Regions from separate parts of the Colwellia sp. E150_009 genome, predicted to be linked through region 1. Evidence: predicted binding sites of a transcription regulator. Region 1 holds the regulator's gene; the other holds the start of a gene.
What was found. The regulator MetJ, encoded in region 1, represses methionine synthesis genes. The targets are predictions, from matches to a motif close to TAGACGTCTAGACGTCTA.

Region 1 (8,355 bases):
AATCACTAGATAACCATTGCGTTAACTGAACGATGTCTTTTAATAACAGCTGTGTTAATTGCTTTGCGTTATTTTTGTTTAATATTTCACTAATTAGGGTTGATTGCTGCGCCTGTAATTCAGCTAAAGACTCGTTAAAATCTCCCTCTTCCGCGAGATTAAGCAGCGTAAATAAATAATCCGTGGTTTTGCCATTAGCAGAAACAACAACAATATCATTTAACTGACAATTTTGACGAATTATCTCCAAAACACGTTCAATACATTGTGCATTAGCTAACGAGCTACCGCCAAACTTATGAACATTGATAGCATGCTTTTCTAATTTATTTTTTGGTGTCTGTAATTCTGTCATTTTTTATTCTATAAAATAGTAGTAGTGGTAGCTTAGCTAAAAATAAACCTAGCAAATTTGACTTTGTTCTAAGCCGTAAGCTAAATCTGCTAAAATGTCATTAATGTCTTCAATACCTACGGAAACTCTTATTAATGACTCGCTGATGCCCGCTTCAAGTCGCGCACTTTCTTCCATACCCGCATGAGTCATAGTTGATGGGTGACAAATTAAACTTTCTACACCACCGAGAGACTGCGCCAAGGTAAATAGTGTTAAATTAGCAAATAGCTTTTTCACTGATTCAACACCACCTTTAATATCAAAGCTTAACATAGCACCAAAACCTGCTTGTTGTTTTTTGGCAATATCATGGTCAGGGTGTTCTTTTAGACCCGGGTAATATAACGCGTCAATTGCCGGATGATCTTTTAAAAACTCAGCCACTTGTGCTGCATTTTGTTGATGTTGTTTAATGCGCACAGGTAAAGTTTTCAAACCACGTAAAGCTAAGAAACTATCAAAAGCACTGCCTGTAATACCAATGCAATTTGCCCACCACGCTAATTCTTCACCTAATGACTGCTCTTTGGCTACTAAAACACCCCCAACAATATCGCTGTGACCATTAATGTATTTAGTGGTGGAATGAAAAACTATATCTGCGCCTAAAGTTAATGGCTGCTGTATAGCTGGAGATAAAAAGGTATTATCAACAGCCACTAACGCGCCAACATCATGGCAAAGTTTCGTTACTTCTTCTATATCTACCAAACGTAATAAAGGATTACTTGGGCTTTCTAATAAGACTAACTTAGGTTTTTTTGCTAATGCTTTTGTTAACGCATCTTGATCATTTTGATCAACTATAACGAGTTTAAATTGATCACGCTTTGCTAAGTGAGTGAATAGGCGGAAACTCCCACCGTAACAATCATGTGGAATAACAACTAAATCATCAGCTGATAACAGCTGACAAAGCAGCAATACTGACGACATTCCCGTGCTAGTAACCACACCAACACTTCCTTGTTCTAAATCAGCAATAGCTTGGCCAAATAATGCGCGTGTTGGATTACCTGTACGAGAATAATCAAACTCTCGTTTGTCATTAAATCCTTTCAATGAGAAAGTGCTAGATAAATGTATAGGAGCAACAACAGCACCATGATGCGTATCAGTATTAATACCAGCGCGCACTGCCGATGTGGTAATATTAGTGATCTTAGCAGTTGACATTTTTATTCCTTTTTCTCATTAACAAACGTATTAAATTTATTTGGATGTTTGGACGTCTATAACTCTAAACACTTTAGCTATTTAGGTCAAGATTTTTTAGACATCTAAACTTCTACTTGACTGATTTTCTGCAACCAGTAGAATTGCATTATAAAGAATTAAAAATTATATGCTGGTCAATTTATTTTCATAATCAAAAAGTAATCGTCAGTAATGAAATCAATTTAAACAACAATAGTAACAGAGGAATTTACATGGCTCAGTGGAATGACGAATATATTAATCCCTATGCCGAGCATGGTAAGAAAAGTGAGCAAGTAAAAAAAATTACAGTCTCAATTCCTTTACGTGTATTGAAAGTATTAACCGATGAACGTACTAGACGCCAAGTAAATAATTTACGCCATGCAACTAATAGTGAATTGTTGTGCGAAGCCTTTTTACATGCATTTACTGGCCAACCTTTACCTGATGATGAGGATTTGGCTAAAGATAATGATGAAAAATTACCTGCTAGTGTCCGCCGCATATTAGAAGAAAAAGGTATTACTGATTTTAGTGCCTATGATATAGACGAAGACTAACAACAAATAGTGAATATATAAAAAGTAGCAAGTGTACATTAACTCGCTACTTTTTTACGCGTAAATTATACTAATTCTAGTAAATTTTATTTGTGGTATGGTTTACTTAAGCGATGTACAGACTCAATAAAATGCCCTGCATGTTCAGGATTCACATCAGGATGAATACCATGACCTAAGTTGAATACGTGCCCTGTACCACCGTGACCAAAACCTGCCAATATTTTTTCCACTTCTTGTTCAATTCGCGGTAATGGTGCATATAACATAGAAGGGTCCATATTACCTTGTAATGCCACTTTATCACCAACGCGGGCTTTGGCATTATCAATATCAATAGTCCAATCAAGCCCAACCGCATCACAACCAGTTGCAGCAATATCTTCTAACCACATACCACCATTTTTAGTAAACAATGTAACAGGTACCTGTCTACCATCATTATGCCTTGTTAAGCCATCAACAATTTTGTGCATATATTGTAGAGAAAATTCTTTATAATCACGTGGTGATAATACGCCACCCCAAGTATCAAAAACCATCACCGATTGTGCGCCAGCAGCAATTTGTGCATTTAAATATGAAATAACTGAATCAGCTAATTTATCAAGTAATAAATGTAGAGTTTGTGGCTCTGCAAACATCATTTTTTTTACTTTTGTAAAACTTTTTGAGCTACCGCCTTCAACCATATAGGTTGCAAGCGTCCAAGGACTACCAGAAAAACCAATTAATGGTACACTGCCATTAAGCTCTTTTTTAATAGTACGAACTGCGTTCATAACATATTGTAATTCAACTTCAGGGTCAGGCATGCCAATTTTATCTACATCAGCTTTACAGGTAATAGGTCGTTCAAATTTCGGCCCCTCCCCTGTTTCAAAATATAAACCTAACCCCATCGCATCAGGAATCGTTAATATATCGCTAAATAAAATGGCTGCATCAAGCGGAAAACGACGTAGTGGCTGAATAGTCACTTCACAGGCTAGGTCAGCATCACGACATACTGACATAAAGTCACCTGCATCTTTACGTACTGCACGATATTCAGGTAAATAGCGGCCAGCTTGTCTCATCATCCAAACTGGGGTGTAATCTACTGGCTGTTTTAACAACGCACGTAAATAGTTATCATTTTTTAATTCGGTCACCAATAAATCCTCTCGTTCACTCATCGTCTACTTGTGCTCATTTTCAATTACTAACATAACAAGCAGTTTATGGCGCATATTCTAACACTGGCAGTATTATGAATCCATGCGCCAAATCAATTCCTTTATATTCATGATAAAGACCCTAACATAAAAAAAAGATTTCTATTTTGTTACATTTTGTTTGATATTGTCAATTTATGTAACAATCAGTTACTTAGCTAGAATTAAAGTTAAAATAAACCAACTACGAAGAAAATCGTCGAGTTTATACTCTATTAAAGTTGTTGCAGTGGTGAAATTGCTTTGCTATAAAATACCTGCGAAACAAAGAAGCACTGATTAATAATAAAAATACTTCTGCATATAAATAATAAGAATCTTGATTAACAAGACCATAAAGCGAGCATTTCAGGCCTTTCTCTTTGAGAAAGGCTTTTTTATTTTCAATAACAAAAAATAATCAGCAAAGATCAACTGACCCTATATAAACAAGACAAGAATCGCTCAGCTCTACGTCTGTTATTTCCCCCTGACTGAGAAATAACATAATGGGCTTAGTAGAAATATTTGCTAATCATCAATTAACCATATAAATTCCCTTTAATATAACACTTCAAGAGAACTTACAATGAATACCCCACAACGTGACATAACTTTACGATTTTTAGCTGAACCACAAGATGTTAATTTTGGCGGCAAAGTTCACGGAGGTGCCGTAATGAAGTGGATAGACTTAGCCGCTTATGCCTGTGCCGCAGGTTGGAGTGGTCGTTATTGTGTAACCGCCTATGCAGGTGGCATTCGTTTTGTTGCACCTATTCATGTTGGTAGCTTAGTAGAAGTAGAGGCGAAGGTGATCTACACGGGAAGCTCATCAATGCATATTGCCTTAGAGGTTAATGCATGTGATCCTAAATCATTAAACCGTCGAATAACGACTCACTGTATAGTAATAATGGTGGCAGTGGATCAAAACGGTCAACCTGAGCGTATTCCTAAATGGGTTCCTGAAACAGAAGAAGACAAAAGACAACATGATAGTGCTTTAAAATTAATGGAAATGCGCAAACAAATTGGCGAAGAAATGCAAATTTTTGTTGAATAAAAGGAGTTATTAATGATGGTGAAATACATAGCTATTACTGTATTTTTTATTATTGTTTCCGTGTGCAAGCCAAGTTATGCCATGGGTAAACTAGGCCATCAAATAGTTTGTCAATTAGCCTTTGAACACCTATCAAGCGTGAATCAAGATAAAATCACGCATCTACTTAATGCTATTCCTGCACAACACCAACATTTAATTAATCATTTTAATTATAAAAAAAAGGATAAACCAATAACATTCGATAATGCTTGTACTTGGGCTGATGCAATTAAACGTATAGAAGAATACAGGCCCTACAGCGCATGGCATTATTTAAATGTGCCGCGTTCAAACACACATATTAGTGTGAATGAGTGTAGCAACAACTGTTTACCTCAAGCGATATTAACGCATCAAAAACGCTTGGTAAAACCAGAAAAAGCTGAGTCAAACAGAGAGAGGGAATGGCAAAAAATACAATCATTACTGTTTTTAGGTCATTGGCTCGGTGACATCCACCAACCTTTGCACATTAGCTTTGCTGATGACAAGGGAGGCAATAAAATTAAATTTTCGCATTACGATACGAAATGTGGCAATTTACATTGGTATTGGGATGAATGTATTTTTTATAAAGAAAAAAATAGCAAAAGAAAATGGTTAGAATTGCTACGTTCAAAATGGAAGCAGTCCTCTCAACCAAGTTGGCAAGCTAAACAAGTGTGGCAATGGGCTAATGAATCATTCCAAATAACAACACAACCTAGCTTCAACTATTGTCAGTTAACCAGTGAGAATCGTTGTGAAAAACCTAAAGGTAATATTAAATTGCCCAAACATTATTTAGATGAATTTCAACCGATAATGGAGCAAAGACTATTACAAGCCGCACAACGGTTAACCAAAGTATTAGAAGCATCTTTATAGCTTCCAAATGTCCCGTGCACATTCGAGTTGGCCGACACTTAATATGTCGGCTACACCCCTCAATCAAGTTTTTAGAGAATAATCTCTGTAATTATTTGAGTTTTCACTGAATTAGCAATGAAACATTGTTCATGCGATTGATGGTGCATTTTTTCTAGCTGTTCCAATGTCGGTTTTTTATCACCCGCAAATTGCACATGTGGTTTAAGGGTCACTTTAGTCATGGATATTTTACCGTTATCATCTTTTTCCATTATACCTACCGCATCATCAACATAGGCATCAACCACATACCTTCTTTTGGCTGCAATCGACAAAAAGAATAGCATGTGACAACTAGATAAAGAGGCAACGAAAGCTTCTTCTGGATCTACATTTGCTTCAACAGAATAAGGTAAAGGAACAACGTGCGGTGAAGACGAAGCTTGCACCGTTACACCACCATCGAAAATCCACTGATGACCACGGCTATACTTATTATCGACATAATTTTCATTAGCGCCTCTAGCCCAATTAATTTTGGCAAAATACTCTGACATTTTAACTCCTTGCTACAAATCATTGAAAGAATAACGGGGCATAATAACAGAAACGCTTTTTAGCCCTTATAAGCAAAGTTACTTACAAATCATACACTTTATAAAAAACGCCGCAAGGTGCAATAATGTAACCTGAACAATCTCATTTTTAATATGAAATTAACAATTTTGAAATACTTAGTTGCCAAAATGCTCGTGAATGTGAATTATTTATAAATATTAATTATAATTATGCTGCTAAAAAAGGTAATAAAACCCAATAACTGTATAATATTGCTAGCAATAAATAATCTTTGGACTTCTTTAGGCACTTTATCTTTTTGTTTTAATCTATCACAGCGCTTTGCATGCCAGTGAAACTGAAATATTAGCGCATAGCGTGAAATCCCCAAACCTGCCGAAAATATATTCGATGAAAAGGAATAGTGGCTATCATCAATAATATTCTCGACCATGGCTAGCCATTTGTTTTTTATAAAAATCAAAAGTAATACACTAACAATAAGCAAACATATTCCTGCGCAAAACAAGAAGAGTGATATTTGAATTGTCAAATTTAAATTGCTCAGTATCAACGCATCATACTCTTTGATTTATAAATCTCTTCACCTAAATATTCCCCTCCAGAACCACCATATTTACCACCGACAAAACCAGTACCAGCACCTACGATTAAAGAGCACCAAAAAAGACTGCTTCCTGCACTTGGTGCACTAAATACAATACTACAACCAGCATAAGCAAGTAAGCCTCCAAAAGATCCACCACCAATACTACCCGCAGCTTTACCTGTTTCAGTATACTTAGCCTTATTACACGTAGCAGTATCACTAACAGTACAAGCTTTTTGAATGTTAGCGACAGCATCACCCCCTGTGAGCGCGATACCTAAATGACCTACACGTTTTAGGTTACGCGACATTTCTGCTACCGCTGCATAGTTTTTGTGAAAATTGGGGATGGTAGTGATATTACTGCCTTGCTTGCTCCATTGATGAATGATACTTTTACTGCTTAAGCCTAAATTACTACGAATATCACCAGATACAAGTTTTCCACCTAGAGCGGGTTGTGAAAAACGACTTAGCGCAGCATCTAATCGGGTAAATTGAATTTTACGTTGAGTAAAAAAGTTTCGATTATGCAAATTACCCGTTGATTTGTAACTAGCAACATAAGTGCGTTCTATCTCTTTCAAAATAGATTTAACTTGCGCTGTATGCGCTTTCCACGCCGTATTACTTACGCCTAACAGCAAGCCATTGTAACTCGCGATATTTGAGAAAAACTCATATCTATTTACAAGCAATTGCTTTTCTGAATTACTCAGTTTTAACAGGGTTAAGTCTACTGCTTTAGCAACTTTTAAAAACTCAGCTTCCTCAATGGTACATTGTTGCGCATCCGCAGGAGACAGTAAAACAACTTGCCCTACTTATACCAATTTGATTAAATTTCTTCCCAACTCAGAGCTTCATTAGCGAGCTTAGAACAAGGAAAATTGATTAAACATAGTTATTCTATATTTCTTCAATTTTGCGATGTTATCAGTTTGCTAATGAGCTCCCAAAGGGCGAGTTTAAAAGGCTTATATGCGGCGTTATTGATTTTGACAAGGGAACAACCATTCTCTTCAATCAATGCCTTGCCTCTAAGCCTTTTAATTCTCGCTGAGTGGGAAAGAACTTAATCAACTTGGTATTACACAATGCCATTTTTAATATGGGAATTAACCATTTTAAAATGTTTGTATGTGTTTTCAGAGGGTGAGTTGTACATTATCATGATGAGTTGGTCTACAGGCATCTGCTTCTCAACTATATGTATTGCTTTATTTTGTGTACTAGGTAGTGCTTCCATGTATTAATCCTTTAAATTCCGTTGCGTTCTTTCTGATTCGATTTGCTATCTACTCAACAAATTGCCTAATTATTCTACCAAAAAAACAATATTAAGAAAGTTTATTCTTTGCCTCTATCCATTGTGACATGTATTTAGTGCTTTTATGGTGATGGTGATTGAGCATACTGCCAATAAAGTTGCTTTGTCTGTGTGCTGCTAAATTTGTTAGCACGTGCGTTAAGCGAGTTGAAAATGAAGTAACATGCTGATGTTGTTCAAATAACAATTGTGCATTTTGCTGACCTAGTTCGCTGGCATATTGCCAAGCATCAGCATTTTGATAAAGTTTAACGGCTGCATTGGCAATGCTTTCGGCATCATTAGCGACCTCGCCAGCCCAAGGCAATGGTGTTTGCATGCCTTCAATACCGATATTAGTGGTGACCGACGGCGTTGAGCACAGCATAGCATCAGCTAACTTTCCTTTTATACCCGCACCAAAACGTAACGGCGCTAAACAAACCCGTGCTGACTGCATAGCATTGAATGCATCGTCAACCCAACCTTTGACGATAAATCCAGACTTTTCATCATGTAAATCAGTTGCTTTAGGTGGAGGATAGGCACCGCAAATGTAAATTTCAGC
Region 2 (8,355 bases), on a different contig from region 1:
ATGGCACTAGTTGAAGAAGCTAGAAGACTTGGTTTATTTGATGCTAGATTTCCACCTAAAAAGATTGCGTAAGTTAACCCTAATTAAGGAATACAAATGAATAAAGAATTATCAACACAACAATGTGAAGCATGTCATGTGGATGCACCCAAAATAAGTGGTGATGAATTGAAACAACTTATAAGACAAATTCCTGATTGGGTACCAGAAGTACGTAATAACGTAATGATGCTAGAGCGTGAATACACATTTAAAAATTATAAACTAGCATGGGCATTTGCTAATAAAGTAAGCGAGCTTGCAGAAGCTGAATTTCACCACCCTTCCATTTTGCTTGAATGGGGTAAAGTAACTGTTACATGGTGGACACATGCTATTGGCGGTTTACATAAAAATGACTTTATATGCGCAGCAAAAACAGATCAACTAATGTGATGTATTAGCCATAACTGTGCTAACTCGTTTACGCTTTTTACAGTGATATTATAAAAAGCCTTAATAATATCGCTTATTAAGGCTTTTTTATTGTAAAAATTAGTTTACAATGTTTTCTTTGATCTTTTAAAGGGTTGTTTACATGCGTTTGGAAATTACGTGTCATGACCGTGTTGGTATGGGACAAAAAGTTTTAGGTATCTTTGTTGAACATGAGATCAATGTTCGCGGAATTGAGTTAAAAGAGCAGGGAAGAATATTTATTAATATCCCCGACCTCGATTTTTCAGATTTACAAACTTTTATGCCTCAATTACGTTTGTTAGAAGGGGTAGGTGATGTAAGAACAGCTCCTTATATGCCATCAGAGCGTGAACAAAATGAACTTATTACGTTAATTAAAACTTTTCCTGACCCTTTTATTTCACTTGATTCCAAAGGTAATATTCGTATTGTAAACAATATTGCTGCCAGTATTATGAAAAGTAGCGATGAAGAAATTAAAGGACAACCCATTAGTAATTGGTTAAAAGGTTTTAATTTTACTCGCTGGTTAGATGGTAATGATGTTTTAGCACAAACCCGCCGCTTAAAGTTTCAAAATGAAGATTTTGTCGCTGATATTATGCCGATTCATGTTGCTAATGAAAGCAGCACGGATAATAAAAATAAAATATTAGCTGGTGCCGTGTTAATTCTAAAATCTGAGGCTCGTTTAGGGCAACAGATTAATGCATTCAAGCAGCCTAATGAAAACACTTTCTCAGGTATTCAGGCAAGTAGTACAAGTATGAGAAAAGTGATTAGAGAAGCTAAACGGATGTCTCAACTTGATTCCTCTATTTTAATTATTGGTGAAACAGGTACAGGTAAAGAGTTATTAGCAAGAGCCTGCCATGCCGCTAGTGAACGTGCTGAACAGCCTTTTATGACACTCAATTGTGCGGCTTTACCAGATGATGTAGCCGAATCTGAATTGTTTGGTGTCGGTGAAAAAGATCAAGAAAAAAGCAAACGTGGTATTTTTGAACTTGCTGATGGCGGTAGTGTTTTTCTTGATGAAGTAGGAGAAATGTCAACTAAACTGCAGAGTAAATTATTACGAGTTATTCAAAACGGAAGCTTTAGACGAGTGAATTCAGAACAAGAAGTGACCGTCAATGTTCGTATTATTAGCTCAACAAATAAAGATTTACTTCATTTAGTCTCCATAGGCGAGTTTAGAGAAGACCTGTATTATCGATTAAATGTTTTTGGCTTGAATATTCCGCCTTTAAGAGAACGCCGTAGTGATATTTTGCCGCTAACAGAGTTTTTTATTTCGCATGCAGGGCAACAAATTGGACGAGTTAATTTAAAACTAACAGATGAATGCCGTGATTTTATTGAACATTATCCGTGGCCTGGTAATGTTAGGCAGTTAGAAAATGTGTTAACCAGAGCTACTTCTTTACTTGAAGGTGAAGAAATTGAGGTGAGTCATTTACAGCTACCTGCTTATACACGTGAACATGGTTACTTAGAACAAGAGTTTGAAGGCACTCTTGATGCCGCAGTGAAAAACTTTGAAGCAGATTTGTTACGTAAACTTTACCCCGCATATCCAAGTACAAGACAGTTAGCTAAAAAGTTGGGCTTGAGCCATACCGCTATTGCTAACAAGCTACGTGAATATGATATAAATAAGAAAACCGTTAAAATATAGTAAATATTAGAGTCATAAATATTGGGATCAGGTTTAACTATTCTTTGAAAATACAATTTAATTCTGCCTAATTTAGTTTTGACTATACGGAATATTCATTGTTAGGCAGGCTCACATCTACTGATGATCAGGTAAAGTGAAATTATTTCCTCCAAGGAATTCATGGCGGTTTAGTTTAATGTAAACTTTTTTGTATCGCTTAAAGTGGAAAAAAACATGTAAAGAATTTTTGCCATCATTTACTTGGCTCTATTTTGTATTTGCTTGTCGCTTTTAGATAAATACTCGTAGAATTAGCTTTCTATATTAGTCTTGTTTTTACGAGAAGGTTTTACATGAAATTAGCTACCCTTAAAAATAACACCCGTGACGGACAATTAGTGGTTGTTAGTCGAAATCTTGATAAAGCGGTTACTGTGGCTGACATAGCGCCTACTTTACAAAGCGCATTGGATAACTGGCCTGAAACATCACCTCAATTGGCGTGTATCTATCAGGCATTAAATAATGGTGAAATGCCTAATGCTATCGATTTTGACCAAGCAGCTTGCGAATCACCTTTGCCTAGAGCTTATCAATGGGCAGATGGTAGTGCCTATGTAAACCATGTTGAACTAGTGCGCAAAGCTCGAAATGCAGAAATGCCAGAAACATTTTGGACAGATCCTTTAATGTACCAAGGTGGGTCTGATGCATTTATTGGTCCTCGTGATGATATTTATGTCGCTTGTGAAAGTTATGGTATTGATTTTGAGTCAGAAGTTGCCGTAGTGACTGATGACGTACCGATGGGGGTTTCAGCTGAACAAGCGGTGGAACATATTAAATTACTGATGTTAGTTAATGATGTTTCTTTACGTAATTTAATACCTGGAGAATTAGCAAAAGGATTTGGCTTTTTTAGCGCTAAGCCATCAAGTGCTTTTTCTCCAGTTGCTATCACACCTGATGAATTAGGTACTGCTTGGGATGGCGCTAAATTGCACTTACCGCTCACTACACATTTTAACCATACGTTATTTGGCCAACCAAGTTGTGGTGTCGATATGACGTTTGACTTTCCAACTATTGTTGCACATGCAGCAAAAACACGCCCATTATCAGCGGGTTGTATTGTTGGATCTGGTACTATTTCAAATTATGACCGTTCAGCTGGTTCAAGCTGTTTAGCAGAAAAACGCATGCTAGAAACGATAGCAGAGGGTAAACCTAGCACTGAGTTCATGAAATTTGGTGATCATGTTCGCATTGAAATGTTTGACGATAATGGTAATAGCATCTTTGGGGCTATTGACCAAAAAGTTGTTGAATACAAGGCTTAAAAGATCCATTGTAAAGCGTGGAGAATACTATGAAACTTTATGGATATTGGCGATCAACTGCTGCTTATCGGGTACGAATAGCATTACACTTAAAAGGCATTGTATTTGAGTCTATTCCTGTACATTTAGTGAGGAATGGTGGGGAACAACATAATAATAATTATGCGACCGTCAACCCGAATCAATTAGTGCCTACCTTGGTTGATGGTGATTTTTCTCTACATCAATCTTTAGCGATAATCGATTATTTAGAATCAAGCCAGCAGGGGTTATCATTATATCCCGATTGTAGTAAAGCAAAGGCGAAAGTTCAGGCATTGTCACTAGATATTGCCTGTGAAATTCATCCTTTAAATAATTTGCGTGTTCAACAATATCTTGCGGCAGAGTTAAAAATAACGAATGAAGCAAAAACCCACTGGATAAATCATTGGATGCAAATAGGTTTTAATGCCATTGAAAAACAATTAGTGCGAACCGCTGGGTGTTATTGTTTTAAAGATCAAATAACGGTTGCAGATATATGCTTAGTTGCGCAGGTTTACAATGCAAAGCGCTTCAATGTAGATATGAGTTGTTATCCCTATATTAATCGCGTTGTTGATAACTGTAATAAACTTGAAGCTTTTCAACTTGCTTTACCTGAAAATCAGCCCGATGTGGAATAATACTTTATATAGTATTATGTAATTAAATAGAAAAGTGTATAGAAATGAAAACGAGTTTCGAGAACAGTTAACTATTCGCTAATTGATTTCGTCACTCGCTTTTATATGAGTCAAAAGAAATTAATGCAATACTCTCGCTTTAATTGTTCCATCTATCGCTTTTAATGCTTTTAATGCTTGAGCACTATCAGAAGATTCAATATCAATAACTACATAACCAATTTGTGAATCAGTTTGTAAATATTGTGCTGCAATATTGATATTATTTTTTGCAAAAGCTTGGTTGATGCTGGTGAGCACACCAGGTTGATTACGGTGAATATGTAATAATCGGCTAGTTCCCGTTTCTCCTGGTAATCTATGCTCAGGTAACGAAACTTCTGGGAAATTAACAGCAGATAAACTTGAACCATTATCTGAGTATTTAGCCAATTTACTTGCTACTTCTAAACCAATATTTTCTTGTGCTTCTTTTGTACTACCGCCAATGTGTGGAGTCAAAATAACATTATCAAACTCACGTAATGGAGAGACAAACTCTTCCTGATTGCCTTTAGGCTCAACAGGGAATACATCAATTGCCGCACCTGCTACTTTCTTATCTGACAAGGCTTGTGCAAGGTCATCAATATCGACAACAGTGCCTCGAGAAGCATTAATAAAAATAGCACCTGTTTTCATTGCTGCAAATTGTTCAGCACCAAACATATCTTTTGTTTGTGGTGTTTCAGGGACATGTAAACTAACCACATCAGATTCAGCTAGCAGCGCATCTAAAGAAGGGGCTTGGCTAGCATTACCTAAAGGTAGTTTTGTTTCTATATCATAAAAGCGAACACGCATACCCAACGTTTCTGCTAAAATGCCAAGTTGAGTACCAATGTGTCCGTAACCAATAATACCTAAGGTTTTACCTCGGGCTTCAAATGAACCTGCCGCTGATTTTAACCATACACCGCGATGTGCTTTTGCACTTTTTTCTGGAATACCACGTAACAACAATAGTGTTTCGCCTAATACTAATTCAGCAACAGAACGTGTATTAGAAAATGGGGCATTAAATACAGGAATACCAAGTTTTTGAGCTGCTTTGATATCAACTTGGTTTGTGCCAATACAAAAACAACCAATGGCAACTAATTTTTTAGCATGGCTTAATACTTCTTCTGTTAATTGAGTGCGCGAGCGAAGACCGATAAAGTGTACATCAGCTATTTTTTCAATCAAATCATCGTTAGAAAGTGATGTTTTAATATACTCAATATTTGTATAACCTTTTGCTTCTAGTTCATCAAGCGCACTTTGATGGACCCCTTCAAGTAAAAGAATTTTGATCTTGTTTTTTGCTAATGAATTTTTGTTTGTTGTCATGTGAATGGCTTCGCTTATTTAAGTTGGTATTATATTGTTAATAAAAATTTAAGTTAAATAAAAGTCAGCTAAATAGAAACGTTTAGATGGCTAGATATCTATAATTGAGATAAAGATACCATATAGTGTATAAACTCTAAAGCAAATATTTAGCTTAAAAGACTAAATATTTGCTTTTTTACATGGTTATGTATTTATTAATAAAATTTTTATTGGATAACGTTTACGCCGTTGTCACCAGCAAGTATCAGTATATCGGCGCCTCTATTAGCAAATAAGCCATTAGTTACTACACCAACAATAGCGTTAATATCGGCTTCTAGCTTTTTAGGATTAATTATAGATAAGTTATGTACATCCAGAATAACGTTACCGTTATCGGTGATAACGCCTTGTCGATATTCAGGGTCACCACCAAGTTTAACTAACTCTCTTGCAACGTAGCTTCGGGCCATAGGGATTACTTCAACGGGCAGAGGGAAACTACCGAGTATTTCTACTTGTTTCGAATCATCTGCGATACAAATAAACTGTTTAGCCACTGCTGCAACGATTTTTTCGCGGGTAAGAGCAGCTCCACCGCCCTTGATCATGCTCATGTGTTTGGTAATTTCATCAGCACCATCCACATAAATGTCTAATACATCAACATTGTTAAGATCAAATACTTCAATACCATGTGCTTTGAGGCGTTTGCTAGATTCATCAGAACTTGACACGGCACCAACAATATTATGCTTAATTGTTGCTAAAGCATCAATAAAGTAATTTACTGTTGAGCCTGTACCAACACCCACAATGGTGTCATTTTTAATAAATTCTAAGGCTTTTATTGCCGCAGCTTTTTTCATTTCATCTTGAGTCATTATTATGCCTTGTAGAAGAGATAAGTTACCAGTATCAGAATGGCGTAGATTATAGCACTGTGCATAGAGATAAGTAACGAGTTATCGGAGGAAGTGAATATTGACGAGTGCATAGTTTTTTACATGAAAAAAACATTTTGATTTTTTCAAATCTGCTTGCTACTTATCCTGAACTTCATAAGTGTTAAGTTACATGAAACATATATCGTTTTGATGGAGTGGTTATTTCAGGCAATGGAATATCCCAATGTTCAACTGGAATTTTGTCTACTTGTTGGCAATCATGTGCAATACCAAGTGGATAAATAGGATGCTGTTGCCAATTTGCTAACGTTCTATCATAAAATCCGCCGCCCATACCTAATCTAGCGCCAGCTGAATCAAAAGCAACTAAGGGAGTACATAACACATCAAGCTGCGCTAAAGGACATACTTTGGTTACATCTAGGGTAGGTTCATCAATTCCATAAATGTTCTTGACCATATTTGTGTTTCTTTCAAATAAAAGAAATAGTAAATGGCCAGAGCAAAAGGGGTGTAAAACAGGTAAATAAACACGTTTGTTTTGTTGCCAACACCATTCAATAAAAGGCATGAGGTTAAGTTCACCATCATTAGCTAAATAAAGTGCAATAGTTTGTGCTGATTTTATTTTAGGGTGAGTAGACAAATGTTGAGCAAGATGTTTGCTTGCCTGTTGTTGCTCTTCTATAGAAAGTGTTTGCCGTCGTGATCTGATCAGGTTTCTTAGGGCTGCTCTTGAGTTCATATAATTGGCCTGTTTCGTTTTGAACTATGTCAACTATTTAATGGAGAGCAGTAGCTTTTGCTCTTGGATTTTTTACGCTTAAGTTTAGGGCTTTTAATTCTAAACTTAAACGTGATTTCATTGTATATTAATCTGTATTCATCGACGAGTGGCTTTCCTGCATAACACCGTTTTGTTGATTTAATTATCACAACAACTGAGTTGTTCCATGAGTATCAGCTTTCTTGTAACTTATTTTTAGTATGTTCTATTTCAATTGATATGTGCGAGAGGTTGGGTAATAAATTTTTTAATATATGTTTATATTCTTTTGCTTTTAGAGGTTCATTTGATGTTACCTTGAGAATAGCGGCTTGATGTGCTGCTGCTATTTTCCAAATGTGGAGATCATTTATCACAGTATTTTTTTCATTTAAGGCTTTAGATATTTTATGTAATGTTGATTGTTTTACTGATTTATCTAACAATATGTCACTTGATTCTTTGATAAGTCCATAAGACCATTTAGAAATTACTATAGCACCTACAATACCCATGAGAGGATCCATCCAAGTTAGTCCATAATACTTACCTAATAATAGTGCTACAATGGCAAGGAGTGAGGTGAGGGTGTCAGCTAACACATGAAAATATGCTGCTTTCATATTATGATCGTGATGTCCATGGTCATGATGCTCATGGGCATGCTCTTCATGATGATGGTCGTCGTGTAGAATAAAAACTGATGCAAAATTTACAATCAAGCCGATGATAGCAACAACGATAGCTTCGTTAAAATGAATAGCCTGTGGTTCTAATAATCGTTGGCCAGATTCAATAATCATCATCAATGCGACGATTGCTAATGCAATTGCACTAGCAAAACCACCTAACGAATTGACTTTACCAGTACCAAAACTAAAATCCTTATTGTTTGCATGCTTTTTAGCATATGAATAAGCAAAAATAGTAATGAGAAATGCTGCTGAATGGGTTCCCATATGCCATCCGTCAGCAAGAAGCGCCATTGAACCAGACCAAGTACCCGCACTAATTTCAAGTACCATGATGACTGTTGTTAACCAAAAAACTATTTTTACTTTGTTTTCATGGTGTTTACTATCAATACCAAAATCATGAGAATGCTCCCATTGAATACTGTTATTATTTTTCATTGCATCTCCTAAACTGTATTAATATTATTAAATATTCAAGTATTTTAAGGTGGTTTGGGGATTAA

Region 2: the regulator MetJ is predicted to act here: its motif matches at 5,577-5,594, upstream of serA (phosphoglycerate dehydrogenase).

The regions. Positions count from the first base shown of each region.
Region 1 is NZ_JBHFOM010000019.1:7,405-15,759, forward strand. Features, by position in the region: gene metL (bifunctional aspartate kinase/homoserine dehydrogenase II) at 1-355, opposite strand, end outside; gene metB (cystathionine gamma-synthase) at 404-1,573, opposite strand; gene metJ (met regulon transcriptional regulator MetJ) at 1,828-2,157, shown strand; gene hemE (uroporphyrinogen decarboxylase) at 2,244-3,311, opposite strand; gene ACE1OF_RS10145 (acyl-CoA thioesterase) at 3,943-4,419, shown strand; gene ACE1OF_RS10150 (S1/P1 nuclease) at 4,432-5,328, shown strand; gene ACE1OF_RS10155 (OsmC family protein) at 5,400-5,867, opposite strand; gene ACE1OF_RS10160 (hypothetical protein) at 6,439-7,176, opposite strand; gene ACE1OF_RS10165 (hypothetical protein) at 7,569-7,727, opposite strand; gene ACE1OF_RS10170 (glycosyltransferase) at 7,819-8,355, opposite strand, start outside.
Region 2 is NZ_JBHFOM010000038.1:27,648-36,002, forward strand. Features, by position in the region: gene phhA (phenylalanine 4-monooxygenase) at 1-72, shown strand, start outside; gene ACE1OF_RS15005 (4a-hydroxytetrahydrobiopterin dehydratase) at 97-435, shown strand; gene tyrR (transcriptional regulator TyrR) at 578-2,140, shown strand; gene ACE1OF_RS15015 (fumarylacetoacetate hydrolase family protein) at 2,476-3,462, shown strand; gene maiA (maleylacetoacetate isomerase) at 3,492-4,130, shown strand; gene serA (phosphoglycerate dehydrogenase) at 4,251-5,501, opposite strand; gene rpiA (ribose-5-phosphate isomerase RpiA) at 5,711-6,367, opposite strand; gene ACE1OF_RS15035 (5-formyltetrahydrofolate cyclo-ligase) at 6,552-7,136, opposite strand; gene dmeF (CDF family Co(II)/Ni(II) efflux transporter DmeF) at 7,352-8,290, opposite strand.